DNA from 2 places in the Brotomerdimonas butyrica genome. Region 1 is predicted to be linked to the other one. Evidence: riboswitches for the same ligand, from Rfam matches in the RefSeq annotation. Region 1 holds a riboswitch; the other holds the start of a gene.
The links. A riboswitch is a leader RNA that binds a small molecule or an ion and turns the genes downstream of it on or off. The one in region 1 is predicted to bind FMN.
Positions count from the first base shown of each region.

Region 2: linked by a shared signal. The riboswitch ahead of OCV59_RS10315 (ECF transporter S component) and the one ahead of ribD (bifunctional diaminohydroxyphosphoribosylaminopyrimidine deaminase/5-amino-6-(5-phosphoribosylamino)uracil reductase RibD) in region 1 are both predicted to bind FMN.

Region 1 is NZ_JAOQJP010000011.1:3,288-14,319, forward strand. It holds gene mtnA (S-methyl-5-thioribose-1-phosphate isomerase) at 1-372, shown strand, start outside; gene OCV59_RS08530 (metallophosphoesterase) at 391-1,581, shown strand; gene OCV59_RS08535 (YlmC/YmxH family sporulation protein) at 1,678-1,926, opposite strand; gene OCV59_RS08540 (ClpP family protease) at 1,986-2,684, shown strand; gene OCV59_RS08545 (P-loop NTPase family protein) at 2,852-4,012, shown strand; FMN riboswitch at 4,067-4,183, shown strand; gene ribD (bifunctional diaminohydroxyphosphoribosylaminopyrimidine deaminase/5-amino-6-(5-phosphoribosylamino)uracil reductase RibD) at 4,459-5,604, shown strand; gene ribE (riboflavin synthase) at 5,589-6,284, shown strand; gene OCV59_RS08560 (bifunctional 3,4-dihydroxy-2-butanone-4-phosphate synthase/GTP cyclohydrolase II) at 6,306-7,505, shown strand; gene ribH (6,7-dimethyl-8-ribityllumazine synthase) at 7,630-8,094, shown strand; gene OCV59_RS08570 (histidine kinase N-terminal 7TM domain-containing protein) at 8,168-9,841, shown strand; gene OCV59_RS08575 (sensor histidine kinase) at 9,838-11,032, shown strand, end outside.
Region 2 is NZ_JAOQJP010000014.1:48,275-59,306, reverse strand. It holds gene OCV59_RS10340 (phosphopantothenoylcysteine decarboxylase domain-containing protein) at 1-116, shown strand, start outside; gene OCV59_RS10335 (flavoprotein) at 130-669, shown strand; gene thrC (threonine synthase) at 673-2,148, shown strand; gene OCV59_RS10325 (methylglyoxal synthase) at 2,532-3,011, shown strand; gene OCV59_RS10320 (PHP domain-containing protein) at 3,115-4,008, opposite strand; FMN riboswitch at 4,600-4,771, shown strand; gene OCV59_RS10315 (ECF transporter S component) at 4,917-5,507, shown strand; gene tsaE (tRNA (adenosine(37)-N6)-threonylcarbamoyltransferase complex ATPase subunit type 1 TsaE) at 5,703-6,128, shown strand; gene tsaB (tRNA (adenosine(37)-N6)-threonylcarbamoyltransferase complex dimerization subunit type 1 TsaB) at 6,116-6,838, shown strand; gene rimI (ribosomal protein S18-alanine N-acetyltransferase) at 6,845-7,294, shown strand; gene OCV59_RS10295 (hypothetical protein) at 7,350-7,529, shown strand; gene tsaD (tRNA (adenosine(37)-N6)-threonylcarbamoyltransferase complex transferase subunit TsaD) at 7,526-8,542, shown strand; gene abc-f (ribosomal protection-like ABC-F family protein) at 8,657-10,675, shown strand; gene acpP (acyl carrier protein) at 10,819-11,032, shown strand, end outside.

The DNA of each region.
Region 1 (11,032 bases):
GTCGGCTGTGACAGAGTTGCCGCAAACGGTGACACGGCGAATAAGATAGGCACATCGGGAGTGGCGATACTTGCAAAGCACTACGGGATACCGTTTTACGTGCTCGGTCCGACGTCGACCATCGACCTGGACTGCCAGTCGGGAGCGGATATACCTATAGAGCTGCGTGCGCCGGAAGAGATAAAAGAAAAATTTTACAGCGAACCGGTGGCTTTGGATGAGATCAAGTGCTACAATCCGGCATTCGATGTCACGGACAGCAGTCTGATAACGGGGATAATCACGGAAAAGGGCATCTGCAGGCCGCCGTTTGCCGAAAGTCTCAGGAGAGCGGTAGAAAGCGCTCGTGAAGATAAAGACAGAGATTTTTAACAGGGAGTGTGAAGGGTAATGTGGTTTTTGATACTGCTTGGGATAGTGTATCTTGCGGTGAACTTTTTTCTGTGGCACAGAGTGGTAAGACTGCTCAGGCATGTGCACGGTTTTTTCGGGGAAAAATGGGTAGTGTGCGTTTTTACGGTGATATATCTGTTTTTTCTCAACAGCGTATGGCTGTGGATGTTGTTTGACGATCAGAAATGGATATCGGCGTTCAAGTATATAAATAATATCTGGATAGGAATATTCGTGTATTCGCTTATTTTCATGGCGGTGGCGGAGCTTGTGACGTTCGTTCTCTGGGCTCTGAAGAAAATGCGCAGGGGTTATGCCGGATACCGTAAATATATCGTGACCAGAGGTGCGATAGTCGTGTCGCTCGTGATCGGATTCAGCGTTTACGGCGTCATACACTATCACAAGATAAGCGTGACTGATTACGATGTGGATATAGACAAGTCCACACAGGCGGGAGAGTCGATGAAAGTCGTGCTTGTTGCGGACACTCATCTCGGATATTCCGTGGGCGAAGACATGATGAAGCAGATGGTGGACAGGATAAATGCGCAGGATCCCGATCTCGTAGTGTTTGCAGGCGATATCGTCGACAATGACTACTTCGCTATGACGGATCCGGATGGGATAGCGAAGACCCTGTCCGGGATAAGATCGAAGTACGGAGTCTACGGGGTCTATGGCAACCATGATGTAGAAGAAAATCTGATAGGCGGATTTACGATATCTATAGGCAAAAAAGTCCGGGTGCAGCCTGAAGTGGACGAATTTGCAGAAAAGGCGTGCATCACGATCCTTCAGGATGAAAGCACTGTCGTTGCGGGAGACATAACGCTCATAGGCAGGTGCGACGCCACGAAGACGAACAGCGACAGTCCGCGAGCTTCGATCGCAGAGCTCACGTCGGAGGCAGACCGCAGCAAGCCTGTGATATGCGTAGACCATCAGCCTTCGGAGCTTCAGGAAAAGGCGGATGCCGGTGTCGATCTCGACCTTTGCGGGCATACTCACGACGGACAGATTTTCCCGGGGAATCTGACGATAAACCTGTTCTGGGACAACGCATACGGACTCCTGAAGGTCGATGATATGTACTCGATCGTGACATCAGGAGTCGGAGTATGGGGGCCGGCCATGAGAGTCGGGACTGACAGTGAGATCGCTGTCGTGAACGTGAATTTCAGATAGTGCAGAAGGTATGATGCATATAATGCGGAGATCACGGTCAGTGTGGGAGTATGAGCGGTGTGCTGAATCCGGTGCAGCGAATCCCGCACACCGGATTCAGCACGGCGGCATAGACTGGAATATTATCAGGTCTTCGCCGATGATCACGATACTGCTCCAAGGCAGTTCGCATATGTCATCAGGGCTTCTGCTGAAAAAACCGGTGCTTTCCAGAGACGGGACGAGCACCGATTTTATTTTGCCCGTCTTTTTTTCAAATATCATTTCGGCATCCCATAACTGACCATAGCTTCTTCCTGTCGAGACATCGACTATCTCTTTGTTTCCGATTTCACTTAATCGCATAATTGACTCCTTTAATACAGATAATATTAAAGATATTAAACAGAACAGGAGAATATGAAGTGAAAGAAGAGAAAACCGAAAAAAAGACTCCGGATCAGGAGGATATCACGAAAAGCCTGATAACCGATCTGGGACTTCTGACGACCGGGACTGATTTTGACAGCGATATACAGTATATAAATATAATCGGCAGCATCGAGGGACACACCGTGCTCCCGGCAGACAACAAGGCTACGAAGTACGAACATCTGATACCTCAGCTTATCGCAGTGGAGGAGAACCCGAAGCTCAAGGGTCTTCTGGTGATACTGAACACGGTCGGAGGTGACGTCGAGGCAGGACTGGCACTCGCGGAAATGATCTCGACACTGTCAAAGCCGACAGTGTCGCTCGTGCTGGGTGGAGGACACAGTATAGGCATACCGCTTGCGACAGCGGCGGATCATTCGTTTATAGCAAAATCCGCGACGATGACACTGCACCCCATCAGGACAGCGGGGATCGTGATAACATCGGAGACTACCTTCGATTATATGCGCAAGACGCAGGAGCGGGTGATCGATTTTATAGAAGAACACTCGGATGCGGAGCGTGACAAGATCGTATCACTGATGAACAGCAACGATAATATGTCGAACGATGTCGGCACGGTACTTTTTGGAAGTGAAGCCGTAGAGACAGGGATAATCGATGAAGTAGGCGGAGTATCGCAGGCCATACGACAGCTGAGACGCATGATAGGCGAGATGCAGGAGTAAGCGGGACCTGTTGCGATGTTCGATGCGAGGGAAGGTGCAGCTGTGGAGCATATCAAAAAAACAGCAAAAGTACAGATGCATGCATTGACAAGATTTTCCACATGATATAAAATACAGATAGGTAAAAAATTCCATTAACAAATGTGGCAGCAATTATCGAAAGGAGCATGATGGAGAATCTTTCACTGGTGATAGTAACGGATGACAGAGAATACGGCAGAGCGCTGGGACAGGCACTGCTGCAGCTGTGCAGCGGCATGATGATAAGGATATTCCGCAAGGAAGAGTTCTTTTTGAGGCGGCGTGAGTATGAAAACAGTGGAGAAAGTGCGGTCTTTCTCAGCTCGGCAGACATGATACTCTGGGACGGCCCGGAAGCGGAAGTATCATACGGCGGCAGGATAATACTGCTGACAGAGAAGCCGTCGATGGCTGTCAGCGATCACGTGGAAAAGCGGTTCTGTTTATACAAGTACAGTCAGGCTCAGAGCATAGCAGCGGCACTTTTTGATATATACAGTGATCTTACAGGGAATCATACCGTTAATGTAAAGCGGCAGCAGGTACGCATGCTGGCATTTTCCTCATGCTGCGGAGGTTCGGGATGCACGGTCGCGGCTATGGCTGCGGCTCAGGAGCTGTGCAGGTTCAGGGGCAGGAGAGTGCTGTATCTGTCATTCGAGGAGACTGAGTCTACAGGCGATTTCATGAATGTGTCGCCGGGCGTGAAAGGTATCGGTGTGTATCTTTATCATCTGTTCAAAGCCAGGGATACAGGTCTGCGTGTGCCGCAGGGCTCCGGCAGTGAGAAGAACTGCCCGCCTGTAGAGAGCTATACGATCCACGATGATTTCGGGGTCGAGACTTTTGCTCCGGCGGCCGGGAGAAATCCGCTCAGAGAGCTTTCGGAAGATGAACTCGATATCTTCACAGCATCGGTGATAGACAGCGGAAGGTATGATGTGATCGTGATGGATATAGGATCGGGTCTGTCTGCAGTGGATCTGGCGTGCCTGGGGATGGCAGAGAAGATCTGCTTTGTGAACAGGTCTGCGGGCAGTACGAGCAGAGAAGAACGTTATCTGCAGCATCTTATATTCAGCTGCGGGGAGAGTGTGATCGAGAAAATGATCAAAGTAGAGAATATGGTATCTTACGACCGTGAGGAAGATCCTCGCGACAGAGCAGATACAGCGATGCTGGATACGGAAGTATACCTCAGCAGGAGCAGCACATTCCTGCAGGGCGGGGAGATAAAACGCATATTTCTCGATGGCAGATTCGGACAGGATATAAAACTGCTCGCAGAAAAACTTGTGGAATTTTAAAAGATATATTGACAAATTTGCGTATGAGTACTAACATTATAGAAGAACTTAATAAAAAATCTTCAGGGCAGGGTGAGATTCCCGACCGGCGGTAAAGTCCGCGAGTGCGAGAGCACATGATTTGGTGAGATTCCAAAACCGACAGTATAGTCTGGATGGAAGAAGATATGTCATATGTGGCTGCGATAAGCAGTTGCAGTATTTTTGAAACCACAGGCTCTGAAACATATCGTTTCAGAGTTTTTTTCGGCAGAGGCAGGAGTGTGCAGTACCGCAATACGGTATGCATGCACGGCATATGTGCGATGCAGTGCAGCAGCTCGGCTTTGCGAGACGGTTTTTAAAAAGCCTGACAGAATACGACTTCACCCTGGAGAAACGATCCGGGGTGTTTTTATTTGAGAAAAACACAGCGACATGGAGGACAGACACTGATGACAGATGAGATGAAAGACAGAAAATACATGGAGCTTGCACTGGAGCTGGCACTGAAAGGCTGCGGCAAGGTCGATCCGAACCCGCTGGTCGGTGCGGTGATAGTGAAAGACGGCGAGATCATCGGCAGAGGATATCATACAGAATACGGGAAGCTGCATGCGGAGCGTGAAGCGCTGGCAGACTGCGGCAGTTCACCTGAGGGAGCAGTGATGTACGTGACGCTGGAGCCGTGCTGTCACCAAGGCAAGCAGCCACCCTGCACAGATGCTGTGATAGACGCGGGCATAAGGCGTGTGGTGATCGGTTCAGCCGACCCGAATCCGCTGGTGGCGGGAAAAGGCGTCGAAATACTGAAGGCACACGGCATAGAAGTCGTCGAAGGCTTTATGAGAGAAGAGTGCGATGCGATAAATCCTGCGTTTTTCCGATTCATAAAGACGGGAATGCCGTATGTGGTGATGAAATACGCGATGACGATGGATGGAAAGATCGCCACGCGCACAGGAGCTTCGAAATGGATAACATCGGAAGCGGCGAGAAAACGCGTACATGAAGACAGGAACAGGTACATGGCGATAATGGCAGGCATAGGGACAGTGCTCAAAGACGATCCGCTGCTGACATGCAGGATACCGGGGGGCAGAGATCCGGTGAGAGTGATATGCGATACACACCTGCGGATACCGGTGGATTCACAGATCGTGCAGACTGCGAAAAAATACCGGACACTGATAGCCACGGCACAGACCGGTGGCGGCGAAAACAGTGCCGGCAGATGCGGTGAATGTAAATACATCGAAGATAAATGCAGCGCCCTGACTGAAAAAGGATGTGAGATACTTTACATACCGGTGAAAAACGGTCATATCGATCTTGAACAGCTGATGAAAAAGCTGGGAGAACAGAAAATAAGCAGTGTGCTGCTTGAGGGCGGAGGCACACTCAACTGGTCGGCACTGGGAGCCGGCATAGTCGACAGACTGCAGGTTTACATAGCTCCGAAAATCTTCGGAGGAAAAGATGCGCCGTCTCCGGTAGGCGGTGCAGGTGTAGGGATGCCGGCAGAGGCATTTCTGACAGAAAAACCGAAGGTGACGTTCATTGGAGAGGACATACTTATAGAGAGCGAGGTGAAAAGGTGTTCACGGGAATAGTTGAAGAAACAGGAACAGTGAAACAGATAAGACGCGGCGCAGCTTCTGCAGTGCTGACTGTGGCGGCAGACAGGGTACTGACAGATGTGGCGCTCGGAGACAGTATCGCAGTGAATGGTGTGTGTCTTACGGTGACGGAGTTCTCGCGGAACGAATTCAGTGCCGATGTGATGCACGAGACTCTTGACCGGTCATCGCTGGGAGCATTGAAAGCCGGGAGTACGGTGAATCTCGAGAGAGCGATGAAGGCTGACGGCAGGTTCGGCGGACACATCGTTTCCGGGCATATAGACGGTACGGGAACGGTGTCGGACATCAGAAAAGATGACAATGCCGTGTGGTACAGGATCAGAGCGTCGGGTTCGATCCTCAGGTACATCGTGGAAAAAGGCTCGATCGCGATCGACGGGATAAGCCTGACGGTGGCGGCACTGGACGGCGACTCGTTCAGTGTGTCGGTGATACCGCATACCGCGGCGAACACCACGCTTTCATCAAAGAAAAAAGGCGATACGGTGAATCTTGAAAACGATATCATAGGCAAGTATGTGGAAAGGCTGATGCAGCCCGGCGCCGGAGTTTACGGTGCAAAGGGGCACGGTGCCGTCAGTCCGGGAACTTCCGGAAAAGCACAGAGCGGCGGCATCACGGAGTCGTTCCTCATCGAAAACGGATTTTAGACAGAAACGGGGGTTTTAAATATGAATACATTCAATACTATCGAGGAAGCACTTCAGGATCTTCGCAACGGCAGAGTGATCCTGGTGACGGATGATGAAGACAGAGAAAATGAAGGTGATATGATCTGCGCGGCTGAGTTCGCGACGACGGAGAATGTCAACCTGATGGCAAGCGTGGCAAAGGGGCTCATATGCATGCCGATGAGCGAGGAATTCTGCAGGAAGCTGCAGATCCCGCAGATGGTCAGCGAAAACACTGACAACCACGAGACAGCGTTCACCGTATCTATAGACCATGTTGAAACGACTACAGGTATATCGGCGGCAGAGCGAGGGTTTACAGCGAGAGCGTGCACAGATGACGATGCAAAGCCGCAGGATTTCAGACGTCCGGGACATATGTTCCCGCTCAAGGCGAAGAGGAACGGAGTCCTCGAAAGGAACGGTCACACAGAGGCAACGGTCGATCTTCTGAGGCTTGCAGGACTGAAGCAGTGCGGGCTCTGCTGCGAGATCATGAAGGATGACGGCACGATGATGAGAAAGAGCGAGCTGTTCGAGCTGGCCGAAAAGTACGATATGAAATTCATCACTATCAAGATGCTGCAGGACTACAGGAAAAAGCATGAAAAACTGGTGCAGCGTGAGGCGGTAGTGAACATGCCTACGAAATACGGTGATTTCAAGGCTTACGGATATGTCAACAAACTCAATGGAGAGCACCATGTGGCACTTGTGAAAGGTGATATAGGCGACGGTAAAGATCTGCTCTGCAGAGTGCATTCGGAATGCCTTACAGGTGATGCGTTCGGTTCGATGAGATGCGACTGCGGACAGCAGCTGGCTTCAGCGATGATGCAGGTGGAAAAAGAAGGGCGCGGCATAGTGCTTTACATGAGACAGGAAGGGCGCGGCATAGGACTGATAAACAAGCTCAAGGCATACGAGCTGCAGGACAGAGGCATGGATACTCTTGACGCGAACCTGGCACTGGGATTCCCGGGAGACATGCGTGAGTATTTCATAGGAGCGCAGATACTCAAGGATCTGGGAGCAAAGGAACTCAGACTTCTTACGAACAATCCGGACAAGGTGTACCAGCTTTCGGATTTCGGCATGGAGATCGTTGAGCGCGTGCCTATACAGATGGATGCGAACGAGATAGACCTGAAATACCTGAAGACGAAGCAGAAGAGAATGGGGCATCTGCTGAATTACTAGGAAACAGTGTTCGGAGGGTCCGGGTCTGCTCAGATACAGCGCAGCAGTGTGCGGCACAGGTTCGGAACCGGAGGACATTTAATAGATCGTGTATATGATAATCAAATCAAAAGGAGAACATAAAATGAAAGTATATGAAGGAAAACTTGTATCGGATAAGATCAGAGTAGGTATAATCGCAGCCAGGTTCAATGAGTTCATCACATCGAAGCTGCTGTCGGGAGCGCTTGATACGCTGAAGAGACATGATGTGGCAGAAGACGATATCGAGATCGCATGGGTGCCGGGTGCTTTTGAGATACCGCTCATCGCATCGAAGATGGCATCAAGCGGCAAATATGACGCAGTGATATGTCTCGGTGCGGTTATAAGAGGGAACACGTCACATTACGATTACGTGTGCAGTGAAGTCTCAAAAGGTATCGCGCAGGTATCGCTTGCCAGCGGGATCCCTGTTATGTTTGGCGTGCTTACCACAGAAAATATCGAGCAGGCGATCGAAAGAGCGGGAACAAAGGCCGGCAACAAGGGATCAGACTGTGCAGCCGGTGCGATCGAGATGGTCAATCTTATGCGTGAGATACAGTAGACAGTGATATTTTCATGTGGTAATGCAGCCTGGTATAATGTAGAATAAGAGGTATAAGAAGGAGGTGGCAGTTATGGCAGAATTGAACAGGCATGAAAAGACCGGCGCAGTACTGGTCGTGATTCTTGTTCTGTGTGCTGTGATATGCCGCCTCCTTTCCCGTTTTGATGTTGTGGATGATGGATTTAATTATTTATGTTCGCTGTTGAGGGCGGGAATTTATATTGGGATCATCATCACGTGGGGTATTTCTGTGCGTAGGCGTGTGCTCAACCGTTCTGCCCGCAGATATCTGATGTCAATAGCAGCTCTGCTGTTGTTCTGGTTCGTGATAAGAACATGTAAATTTTTATTTCTGGAAGGAATGCCCGCACTGCAGTATTACTGCTGGTACGGTTATTACATACCTATGATACTTATTCCTCTGATGGGGGTCTATCTTGCCATCTGCCTGGGAAGACCGGAGGAATACATTCTGCCGGCTCCCTTAAAGGCGCTTATGATCCCGGCGATTGTTTTTATCTTACTGATCATTACTAATAATTTTCATCAAAAAGTATTTGATTTTCCGTTTGGAATGGAAGCTGCTGATTCCATTTATGTACATAAGCCGCTTTATTTCGTGTGTCTGGGCTGGATACTCGCAGAAGTGATCGCATTCCTGATCCTGCTTTTAGTGCGAAGTCATGTGCCGGGCAAAAGAAAAAGGATCTGGGCGCCGGTGATACCTGCAGGTGCAGCATTTTTATACGTAACAGGATATCTTATGGGGATACAGCCTCTTTACCTGATCGCAGGTGATATGACAGCTGTTTTTACTCTGATCATGCTGGCTGTCTGCGAGGCCTGTATCCGCAGCAGACTTATCCCGTCCAATACGAGATACAGTGAATTGTTCCATGCCTCGACGATAGGGGCACAGATCGTAGATGAATCTTATAACAGATATCTTGCATCGGATAATGCAAAGGAGTTTTCTAAAGAACTGATGCGCTGCACGGAGAAAGGTCCTGTCGAATTGGGAAACGAGAGGCTGTCCGGAGCCCCTGTCACCGGAGGACATGTCCTGTGGGTCGAGAACATTTCCATGGTGCAGGATGTACTGGAAAAACTGAAGCGGATCAGCTCTCGCCTTTCTGAAAACAACAATATCCTCAAAGCGGAGGTAGAGCTAAAGGAAAAGCAGGCACAGGCTGATGAACACATGCGTATTTATGATAAAATAACAGAAGAAGTGGCGCCGCAGCTTTGGAAAATAGAAACGCTGCTGGGACTCTCGGATGATCATATGAAAATGATAGAAAATCTGAGCCTTATCTGTGTGATAAGCTCCTATATCAAACGGCGTGGCAATCTGATCCTTCTTGGAGAGGAAGCCAGTTTTTTTCCGGCGCAGGAGCTTGAATACTGCCTTCGGGAGTCCATGGAAAATCTCCGGCTCTGCAGAGTAGCAGTATCTCTTTCTTGCAGGTGTCAGGGAATACTGCCAAAGGATTCTGCCATGGCAGCATATGATTTTTTTGAAATGATCATGGAAGCCGCACTTCCGACGATGAATGCGATCCTGGTCAATCTTGCAGTGGAATCCGAAACCGTTGAGATGACATTTTCTATATCGTGTGACCTGTCATCCATAGCGCTGGACAGAGAGTTTCTGGCACACCATGATGCAGCAGCGATAATATCAAGACAGGAAGACGATGTACACATCACATTCCTTTTGCCGAAAGGAGGTGCTGTGAAATGAGGTCGATATTTTCACTTTCAGATGCAGGACATTCTCTGCTGCTGATACTGATGTTCCTCACCTGGTGCTTTCAGATGTTTGTATGCTGCATGGGATACTTTTCCAAGGCAAAATGGATACACTGCAGAATCTTGTTCGTGCTGGCGGCTCCGACCCTTTTACTGCTGAGTTTTCTGACAGCAGGCATTGCCAGACAGACTGCTGATGAACCGATGTGGACGATCACGCGAAAGCTGATGGATATCCCGGCAGCAGCGGTATTCGTATTTATCGCTCTTGTTTCAGGATATACGTGCTGGATCATGTGGCATGAATGGAGATACAGAAAGGTCAACATCACGAGAGCGTCTGTCAGAGAAGGTGCGGACCTGATGCCGATGGGCCTTTGTTTTTTTAAGGGGAACGGACAGCTGATAATGGTGAACTTAAAGATGGAGAAACTCAGTCATCTGTTATGTGGAGAGGCTTTACAGAATGGAGAAAGCTTCTGGCAGACTATTTCTCAGGGCGATCTGGAATCCGGAGCACAAAGAAGCAGGGTCATGGATGTTCCGGCGGTGATACTGCCAGATAAAAAGGCATGGATCTTTGACAGGCAGGTGATTTACGTGGATGGTGAGGAAATCGTCCAGGTGACAGCAATGGATGCAACGGAGCTTTACGATCTGAGCAACAAGCTGAAACAGGAGAATTCCGTGTTGCGCAGCATGAATGCAAGACTTAAAGTGTACAGTCGCAGGGTGGATGATCTTGCGAGAATGCAGCAGAGGCTTGCCATGAAAATCCAGATCCATGATTCCATCGGACAGAATCTTATGATGACGCGACATTATCTGCTTCAGGAAGCACAGGGAGCTTCGAATCAGGATCCTGCGCTTATTCTGCAGAACTGGCAGCACACGATTGCTCTGCTTCGCCGTGAAGTGGAGCCTGATAAATCGAAGGGAGTTGTTCAATATCTTATAGATGCGGCAGAATCAGCAGGTGTGGAAGTTTTGCTGCAGGGAGAATTGCCGCAGGAGAGCAGAGCGGTGGAACTCATAACAGCCGCAGGTGCAGAGGCATTGACCAATGCAGTTCGCCATGCCGATGCCAAACAGCTCAGGATGAAAGTTTCCCAGACTGATCTGGTATGCAGTGTTGTCTTCACTAATGATGGCAGACGACCGGAGAAGCCTTTGCAGGAAGGAG
Region 2 (11,032 bases), on a different contig from region 1:
TCGGGCCGGATTTTCACAGAGGATATCTTATCCATAAAGACGGCACTTATGATATAATGGAGAATAATGAAGAGATCGCCCGCATGATCGCCATGCGCGTAATGGAGTCGTGCTGAAAGGGAGGGATTTTTGATGAATATAGTTCTGGGAGTGACAGGCAGCATAGCCGCGTACAAGGCGGCAGACATAACGAGCCGATTCAAAAAGCTGGGGCATAACGTGGATGTTATCCTCACTGAAAGCGGCAGCAGGATAATCACGCCGATCACATTGCAGACACTGAGCAAAAACAAGGTGTATATGGACATGTTCGAGGAGATCACGCCGAAGGAAGTGAAGCACATATCGCTGGCGGAAAAGGCAGACGTGCTGCTGATAGCGCCGGCTACCGCGAACATCATAGGCAAGATCGCGAACGGCATAGCTGACGATTTTCTGTCGACAGTAGTGATGGCCGCGGCAAATCACACACCGGTATACATCGCACCTGCGATGAACACGAATATGTATGAAAATCCGATAGTGCAGGGAAATATCGACAAGCTCAAAGGGCTTGGATATCATTTCATAGAGCCGAAGGAATCAATGCTCGCATGCGGAGTCCTCGGCAAAGGGGCACTGGCGGATGTAGATGATATAGTAGAAACGATCGAAGGGAGTATCAGATAGATGATAAAATACCAGAGCACAAGAGGAAGCAGCAACACGAAGACGGCAGCACAGGCTGTAATACAGGGCATAGCAGAGGACAAGGGACTTTACGTGCCGGACAGTGTGCCGGCGCTTCCTAAAAAAATATCAGAGTTTGTCGGCATGCCGTACAAGGAAGTGGCGCGCGACATAATCAAGGCGTTCTTCACGGATTATACCGATGAAGAAATGCAGCACTGCGTGGACGGTGCATACGATACGAAGTTCGAGGAAAAGGAGATCGTTCCCGTAAAGGAGGCGGGCGGTGCGTACTTCCTGGAACTCTATCACGGAAAGACTGCAGCATTCAAGGATATGGCGCTTTCCATACTGCCGTACCTTCTCACGACTGCGATGAAAAAGGAAAACGAAGACAAGAAGATCTGCATACTGACAGCGACGTCAGGAGATACAGGAAAGGCTGCACTCGAGGGATTTGCAGATGTTCCTGGAACTGAGATCATCGTATTCTTCCCTAATCAGGGCGTGAGCGAAGTGCAGGAAAGACAGATGATCACTCAGGAAGGAGCAAACACTCACGTATTTGCGATAGAAGGAAACTTTGACGATGCACAGACAGGCGTCAAGAAAATATTCAACGATGCGGACTTTGCAAAGAAGCTGGCAGAGCACGGCTGCAAGCTTTCATCGGCAAACTCCATCAACATCGGCCGTCTGATACCTCAGGTGGCATACTATGTTTACGGATATGCAAAGCTCGTGGAGCGCGGGGTGATCAGCGACGGCGACAAGATCAACATCGTGGTCCCTACAGGAAACTTCGGAAATATCCTGGCTGCATACTATGCAGGCAAAATGGGCATCCCTGTGAACAGGTTCATCTGCGCATCGAATGAAAACAATGTGCTGACCGACTTTTTCAATACAGGCGTTTACGATATCAACAGAGAATTCTATCTGACGAATTCGCCGTCGATGGATATACTGATCTCCAGCAATCTCGAAAGACTGCTCTATCACCTGGCAGGAAATGACGGCGCTGAGATCAGATCACTGATGGAAGCTCTCGATACGAAGAAAAAGTACGAAGTCAGCGAGACTATCAGAAACGGCATGAAGGACTTCTACGGCGGATGTGCGAATGTCGAGGAGACGAACGAGGCTGTAGGCAGGATGTATAGAGAAAACGGATATCTGATGGATACTCACACGGCTGTAGCATACAAGGTTTATGAGGATTATGTAAAGGAAACGGGCGACAGGACGCCTGCACTCATAGCTTCGACAGCCAGCGCGTACAAGTTCGCGGACAGTGTGGCACATTCCATCGGACTCGGCGACGAAGAAAACGGATTCGAATATGTCAGAGCTCTGGCAGAAAAGACGGGTGTCAGAGTGCCGGCAGGACTCAAGGATCTCGACAAGAAAGAGATCAGACACAGAGGTGTCATCAAGGTTTCAGAGATGCCTGAAGCTGTTGAGAACAGCGTGAAATAGTGAAATGGCATAAAGCAGTGTAAAGTGGCGTGCGACAAGCACACGACAGCGTTGAAATATTAAAACAGAAAACTGCAGAACGGCAGATCTGCAGGATATCAGGAGAAGAAAATCAGCTGCTGCATATCATTCATCGGTCCGCGATGGTGAGTGCAGCGGCTTTTGTTTTTCTGAAATCATCCCATCTTTTGAAGTGATCACGTCGTCGAGCTGCGCGCTGCGCCTGTATTCGAGCGGCGATACGTATTGCGATGCTTTTGCAGGCCTCATGAATGTTAAATCTGTGTAAGATAATCAGCAAAATCATGGTGTTTTACGGGCAACTGAGTATAATAAAAGTATAAAGTATAAGAAGATAAGTAACAGGAAAAGGAGGAATGTGTATGACGAAAGAAACTATGAAAAAGAAAAAGAACATCGCACTTGTGGCGCATGATCATCAGAAGGAGAGTCTTGTGACATGGTGCATACAGAACATGGAAAAGCTCAGGGAGCATACATTGTGCGGTACAGGAACGACAGCGACGCTTATCGCGAATGCTACAGGTCTGGATATAAAGGCGTACAAGAGCGGTCCGCTCGGAGGTGACCAGCAGATCGGTGCGAGAGTGGCAGAGGGTGAGATCGACATGCTGATATTTTTCTGGGATCCGCTTGAGGCGCTGCCGCATGATCCTGACGTGAGAGCACTGCTGAGGATCGCGGTCGTTTATGACATACCGGTCGCAACTAACAGAGCTACGGCAGATTTCATCATGACGTCAGAATATATAGATGCTGAATATGAGCATGATGTCCAGGAATTCACGCCGACAGTCGATGTCGAAAGCGAGACTGAGAGAATACTTGTTTCAGAAAGATAAAATGTCCGGAGTAAAATCGCAGGCAGGTGCGGTCTTATCCGGACGTTTTTATTTTTTGTTCTGTTTTCGTCTTGTCGAGACTGTTCTGATGATGCGGATGTCTTTACTGTTCGTCTGAACGGCGACGGCGCAGACGTGACTCCGCTCTCTCTGTTTTTTTGAGTTCTCGTTTTCTGATGCGCTCTTCCTTGCGGAAACGGCGACGCTTGATCGCGAACGGCCTGGCGACGGGCAGCAGCGCTTTGTGGTGCCTGAGCCTCCTGTAAGGGTAGATGATCTTTCCTATGCCTCTGTTGTATATCCTGAAACCCAGGATGCCGATCCAGTGTTCCTTTCTCTTGCCTTTTTTCGTTTCGCCGCGCTCTGTGCCGTAAGCCTTGATCGGTGTGCCGTTTTTCACAGCGGTGATCAGATCGTTGTTGCAGCGTATATCCGCGTCGATCTCAGTGCACGCCATCCCGATATATTCTGTGACATGGGCGTCCGAACCTGCGAACGTCGGCAGTCCGTATTCTTCGGCGAGGATCTCGGCTCTGCGGTTGGAGGTCCTGGATTCACATGTGTTGAAAGTTTCGATGAAGTCGAACTTCTTTATCAGCCGCATATCCATGTTCTTGAATCCCATCGCGCTCGAGCTTGCAACGCCAAACGGGTGTGCAGGACCAAGGATGCCGCCGAAAATATGAACGATCTTGATCAGCTTGCTGCAGCGCATGCCGCGTATCTTGAAAATCGGCAGGTATACGTCATCGGGCATGATGACGAGTATGTGACCTGCATCCTTTGTATCGTATTCGATCCCCCGGATAACGCAGAAGTCCCGGTAGCGGGGATCTTTCCTAATGGAATCCCAGGCTTTGCAGCCTTTATAGCTGTTGTGATCGGAGATCATGAAACCGTCGTATCCAAGCGCCATGAATTTGTAAACGAATTCACTTACGGGAACTCTCGAATCAAGAGAACCTTCTTTTGTGTGACAATGTAAATCAAATTTCATTATAGATCGCCTCGGTTCTTTTTATGAGTCAGACTGATCTGCGATCCTGAGAGAATATCGGAGGATCGCATGCAGCCTTCTGATAATATATTATTCCTAAAGATATAAAATTTCAATGACGTTAGAGTGAAAAAATCTTAAAGTTTTTTATAGCATAGAATTCCGGCGATTACCAAAATCAGAGCATGCCATCATAGTATTTGGCAAAATCATGGCAATATTGCATTATTCAAAGAGCTTGTTTACCAAGATGCTGGGTTCACCTGTGATTTTTTGGTAACTTTTTCATGAAAATCTCGGCATTTTCGCGTGAAAAATACCAAGAACAAGCATCGATTTTTTTATTCTTGGTATTCGCCATCGAAAAAACAGCCGGATAGCTGCCGTTTTTACCAATAAAAGCTAGTCGGCAAACGGATTTTGGTTTTCACATGAGTCAATGAGTACTGGCGCCTGAACTCTTGTCGTTCGAAGCTGCATGCAAAAGGCGGCAGAAGCAGGAGCGTACCGTTATACAGCCGCAAAAATCAATTTGAGGTTGACAGGCACGGGGGAATGAATCTATAATGATAGCTGTAAATAACATTTAAAAATCTGTTTCAGGGCGAGGCGAAATTCCTCACCGGCGGTGTTTGATCACAGCGATGTTTCCGAATCTATGGATTTTCGGGAGCGTGAGATCATGAGTCCGCGAACCTAGCGATAGGCCGAACAGGTGTGAATCCTGTACCGACGGTTAAAGTCCGGATGGAAGAAACGAAGATACTTTTTGTTTATATTTTAATGAGTATTTTTAGTCCTGGAATGAATGATATTCCGGGATTTTTGTTTGCAGATGAAATTACAGTCTGAGAAGAAAACCTGGCAGATCAAGTCAAATCAACACTAATTTTAAAGGAGGATTTCTGATGACTCAGAAAAATATCGAAAACAACACTTTGGGCGAGCACAAACTGACAAGCAGAGAAAAGACAGTGAGACTGGCAAAGATGGGTATGCTGGTCGCTATATCGATAGTGCTCGTATATTTCATACACTTTCCTATCTTCCCGGCTGTGCCGTTTCTGGAATATGATCCTGCAGACATTTCCATACTGATCGGAACGTTTGCGTTCGGACCGCTGGCGGGAATACTCCTGACAGTCGTGACCTCTGTGATACAGGGCGTGACAGTGAGTGCGGCGAGCGGACTTTACGGCATAATCATGCATGTGATATCCACAAGCGTGCTGGTCCTCGTTGCAGGACTCATATACAAGTACAACAAGACCAGAAAAGGTGCAGTTATCGCACTGCTGTGCGGAGTTGCGGCTATGACGCTCGTGATGATAGGTGCGAACATGATAATCACACCGCTTTTCATGGGAGTTCCAAGAAACATCGTATGGGATCTGATGCCGTTCATCGCAGGCTTCAATGCGATAAAAGCAGGGATCAACTCGGTAGTCACATTCCTGCTCTACAAGAGGATCTCAGGCTTCCTGCACAGGACAGCATAGCGCACAGCGGCATGAAAACGAGATGTGATATGTGCGTCTGCATGCGGCAGCTCCACCGTGCGCAGAGCTTTACATACTGATAACGTGAAAACGTGCATGGCACAGCGAACGATCTGTGCGCATGCGCGTTTTTGTTTGCGGAAAATTCGCGTGAACCTTTATATTATGCGGCTTGTGTGGTATACTACATAAGTTATGGAAGAGAAAAAAATCGTAATAAAAAACGAAGAAGAAACGAAAAAATTCGGTGAGAAGCTTTGCGAAAAGCTGACAGCCGGAAGCATAGTGGCGCTGACCGGAGATCTCGGGACAGGCAAGACGACGCTGACAAAAGCGATCGCCGCCGGACTCGGTGTGACTGATGTGATCACGAGTCCTACGTTCAACATCGTCAAGCAGTATGACAGCGGGAGACTGCCTCTGTACCATTTTGACGTGTACAGGATCGGAGATGTGGACGAAATGTACGAGATCGGGTACGAGGAGTACTTTTTCGGAGACGGCGTGTGCGTGATAGAATGGGCCGATCTGATAGAGGAGATCATACCTGACGATGCCGTACGGATAGAGATCGAGTACGGAGAAAAAGAAGGAGAGCGTATATACAGATGTATGTTTTAGGAATAGAAACGACAGGCGCATTCGCATCAGCGGCGCTCATAGATGATGATGCAGTGCTCGGATATGTAAAGGGCACGGACCGGTTTTCGCATCTGCAGAACCTGATGCCTCAGATCGGGAGCATAGTCCGTGAGAGCGGAGTGGCGCTGAAGGATATAGATGTGATAGCGGTTTCATGCGGACCGGGATCGTTCACGGGGATAAGGATAGGCGTATCTTCCGCGAGAGCGCTGTCACAGGTGCTGGGAACTCCGTGCGTCACAGTCTCGAGCCTTGAGGCGCTGGCGATGAACGCGGTATCTGAAGCCGGAGAGGCCGGAGAAAACGTGCTCGTGTGTCCTATGCTCGATGCGAGAAGGAGCCAGGTGTATGCCGGAGGGTACTTCCTCGAGGACGGCTGGCCCGTTGAAAAGATAAAAGCCGGGCCGTACATGCTCGACGAGTTTCTGCAGAAAGCGCAGTCGTACGACAGCATATTGCTGATGGGCGATGCGACGGATACATACGCAGAAAAGATAGCGGAGCTTCGACCGGAAGGAACAGAGACAGCCTCTGCGGACATAAAATATCAGGATGCGGTCACAGTTGCAAGACTGGGGGCGAAGATCTACGCCGAAAAAGGCGGACTAGCGTACAATCAGGTGGAACCGGACTATATGCGTATCGCTGAAGCGGAAAGAAAGCTTAGAGAAAAGCAGAGGAAAGGCTGATATTTTATGGCGGAAGTTATCATAAGACAGGCGGTGCCGGGGGATGCGGGCAGCATCTACGAGATCGAAAATCTGTGTTTTCCCGACCCGTGGAGCATGGATGCACTGACCTATGAGCTCGAAAGCAATCCCAGAGCCTTTTATATCGTGGCAGAGCTTGACGGCGAAGTCGTGGGATATGCAGGGCTCTGGATCATCGGCGACGAGGGTCATATAACGAATGTCGCGGTGAAACCGGGCTTCAGGAACAGGAAGATAGGCGAAGGCATAATCGGTGTGATGATAGATTTCACTTCGGGAGAAGGGATCGCGCATCATACGCTTGAAGTCAGAAAATCAAATGTTCCCGCGATAAATCTTTACGAAAAATTCGGTTTCCGCACAGAGGGCGTGCGAAAAAAATATTATCAGAACAATGGTGAGGATGCGCTCATCATGTGGAGACACGAGGAATAAAAATCATCGTTTCTGCGGATAATGAGTATAAGATGATTATTCGGGGAGGCGTGCCATGGACGAGTTTTCAGGCGAAAATATGAATGAGGTTTTTTATCCGTGCAGAAAGTTCTCGAGGCGACACGATTTCGATGTGTTCAGTATGAGCAGCTACATGTCATGTGAAAACTGCAGGCATCTGAACGGAGAGAACCAGTGCGAGAAAAAACTGGAAGAAGGACGAAACAATTTATGAAGAACGGAAAATTACTAACTCTTGCAATAGAATCTAGCTGTGACGAAACAGCGGCAGCTGTGATGCTGGAGGGACGTGAAGTCCTTTCAAATATCATTTCGTCGCAGATAGAGATACATAAGCAGTATGGCGGTGTCGTACCGGAGATCGCATCCAGGCACCATCTCGAAAATGTGAATACGGTTGTCGATCAGGCGCTGGAGGAAGCAGGCGTGACTATCGACGATGTGGATATGATAGGCGTGACATACGGCCCCGGTCTCGTGGGAGCGCTTCTGATAGGCCTGGCGACGGCAAAGGCATATGCGCTGGCGGCAGACAAGCCGCTGATAGGCGTTCATCACATACAGGGCCATATAAGTGCGAACTATATAGAGCACAAGGATCTTGAGCCTCCGTTCATGTCACTGATAATATCAGGCGGACATACGAATATCGTGGAGGTGACAGGATACAACCGGTGCAGGGTCCTCGGCGGAACGAGAGACGATGCTGCAGGCGAAGCGTACGACAAGGTGGCCAGGGTGCTGGGTCTGGGATATCCCGGAGGCCCTCTGATAGACAGACTGGCGAAACAGGGCGATCCGCACGCGGTGGAATTCAAGCGTGTGTTCCTGGAAAAGGGCAGCCTTGATTTCAGTTTCAGCGGCATCAAGACAGGCGTTCTGAACTACATAAATTCCGAGAAGCAGGCCGGCCGTGAGATAAATCAGGCAGATGTGGCCGCGAGCTTTCAGGCGGCTGTCCTCGACGTTATCGTGGCGAAGACGGTAAAAGCTGCAAAAGACATGGACAAGGACAAGATCGTCCTCGCAGGGGGAGTGGCCTCTAACAGCAGGCTCAGAGAGATGATGAGCGAGGAATGTGAAAAGAACGGCATAAAGCTTTATTATCCGTCACCGGTACTGTGTACGGACAATGCCGCGATGATAGGCTGCGCGGCGTATTACAAGTATATAGCCGGTGAACGCGACGAACTGACTCTGGATGCGATACCGAATCTGGAGCTGTAGACAGGCTTTTAATAAAAATATCATCAGAGCCGCCCGCCGGACGACCAATGGCGGGTCAGGCTCTGTTTTAAGGAAAGGAAAAGGTGCAGCGGTAAAAGTGCTGCAGGTTCATATATGATAGTAGTATCAGCAAAAGATCTTACAAAAGCATACGGAACGGATGTGATCCTGGACCGGGTCTCTTTCCATATAAACAAGGGAGAGCGCGTAGGCATAATCGGCGTGAACGGAGCGGGAAAGACCACACTTCTGAAGATACTCACAGGCGAGCTGCCGTGCGAGGAAGGAGACTTTTTCATTTCGTCGGATATCAACATAGGATATCTGAAGCAGGACGGGGCATTCGATTCCGAAAAGACAGTTATAGAAGAAGTTGAGAGCATATTTTCAGCCTTTCCGCAGATGGAAAAGGATATGGAAAAACTGCTGGCCCGCATAGAAGAGCTCGCGTCGGCAGGTCCTGAGGGAGAAGAGGAAAGCCACAGACTGCTCGAGCGCTACGACATGATGCAGGAAAAATTCAGAGATTCCGGCGGGTATACATATAAAAGCGAGATCACGGGCATACTTTCAAGTATGGCGTTCGGTGAGGACAGCTACGACAAGAAGATATCGTCGCTGAGCGGCGGAGAGAAGACGAGACTGTCGCTGGCGTGTCTGCTTCTGAGAAAGCCGGACATACTGTTCCTCGACGAGCCGACCAACCACCTGGATATAGGCACGCTGAAATGGCTCGAGCAGTACCTCAAGAGCTACAAGGGCACGATCGTGCTCGTCTCCCATGACAGATATTTTCTGGATGAGACAGTCACGAGGATATTCGAGGTCGAAAATCACAAGCTCAATATATATGAAGGAAACTATACGTTTTATGCCACTGAGCGCAAGAACAGGCGCGAGGCTGAGCTTAGAAAATATGAGAAGCAGCAGAAGGAGATCAGCCGTCAGGAGGATATGATCCGCAGGTTCAAGCAGCGCGGCACAGAGAAGCTTGCGAAACGTGCAGCTTCCAGAGAAAAGCGGCTCGCAGCTATGGATGTGATAGACAGACCTGAAGGAACGACAGGGAAGATGAAGCTGTCGTTCAAGGCGGACTTCCAGAGCGGAAGAGATGTGCTGTATGCCGAGGGACTTTCGAAGAGCTTCGGATACGGTTCGAGGAGAACTGAGTTGTTCCACGGAGTCGACCTCGATATAAAGCGCGGTGAGCGTGTGTGCATAGTCGGTGCGAACGGCATCGGCAAGACGACACTGCTCAAGATCCTGATGGGTGAGCTTTCCGCGAATACGGGACGCATAAAGATCGGCCATAACGTGCAGTTCGGCTACTACGACCAGGGACAGCAGCTGCTGAACGCGGCAAACACCGTGATGGGTGAAGTCAGAGACTCGTACGGCCTTTACACGGATACGGAGATAAGAAATATACTGGGAAGATTCCTGTTCAGGGGCGACGAAGTGTTCCTGACGGTTGGATCGCTGAGCGGCGGAGAAAAGGCGAGACTTTCGCTTCTCAAACTCATGCTTTCGGGGGCGAATGTGCTGATGCTTGACGAGCCGACCAACCATCTCGACATCGAGTCCAAAGAAGTGTTTGAAGAAGCACTCCTGGACTTTCCGGGAACATGTATCATAGTATCCCACGACAGATATTTCCTTAACAGGATACCGACGAGGATAATCGAGCTGACGTCCGAGGGCATAGACAACTACCTGGGAACATATGATTACTACGTCGAAAAGAAACAGCAGCAGATCAGATCCGGCAAGAAGTACCTGGAGGAGCTGTCTGCGGGAAAACGCGCAGACGCACCGGGAAACGGGGATGCTGCAGAGGGTGCTGTATCTGATGCAAAGGCGGCAGGCGGCGGTGAGCCGGAGCTGTCTTCTGCAGAACGCAGGCGCATCCAGAAGGAAAAAGAGGCCGAGGAGCGCAGGCTGAAGCGGCACAGAGAGAAGCTCGAAAAAGAGATACAGGAGCTTGAGGATTCCATAAAAGAGCTTGAAGAAGAGCTGTGCAGGGAAGATGTGGCAAAGGATCACGTAAAGCTTGCGGAGATCAGCAAGGCGCTGACAGAGAAGAAAGACGATCTCGATGAAAAATATGAGAGCTGGCTCCAGCTGCAGGAGTGACGCGCGCCGGGCATCTGATTTTTTTATCAAAACTATTGCAATAAAAGAGTGCATACTCTATAATGATTGGGAGTTGCCGCATATATTTTCAGCGGCATAATATAGTAACGAAAAATGATATTTTGATTATGGAGGTATATATCATGACATTAGACAAGATCAAGGGAATAATAGCAGAGCAGTTAGGTGTTGATGAAGAAGACGTGAAGATGGAAACACATCTCATGAAGGATCTCGAAGCTGATTCACTGGATGCAGTAGAGATCATCATGGCTATCGAAGACGAATTCGACATCGAAGTTCCTGACGAAGACGCTGAGAAATTCCAGACAGTAAGCGACATCGTAAACTACGTGG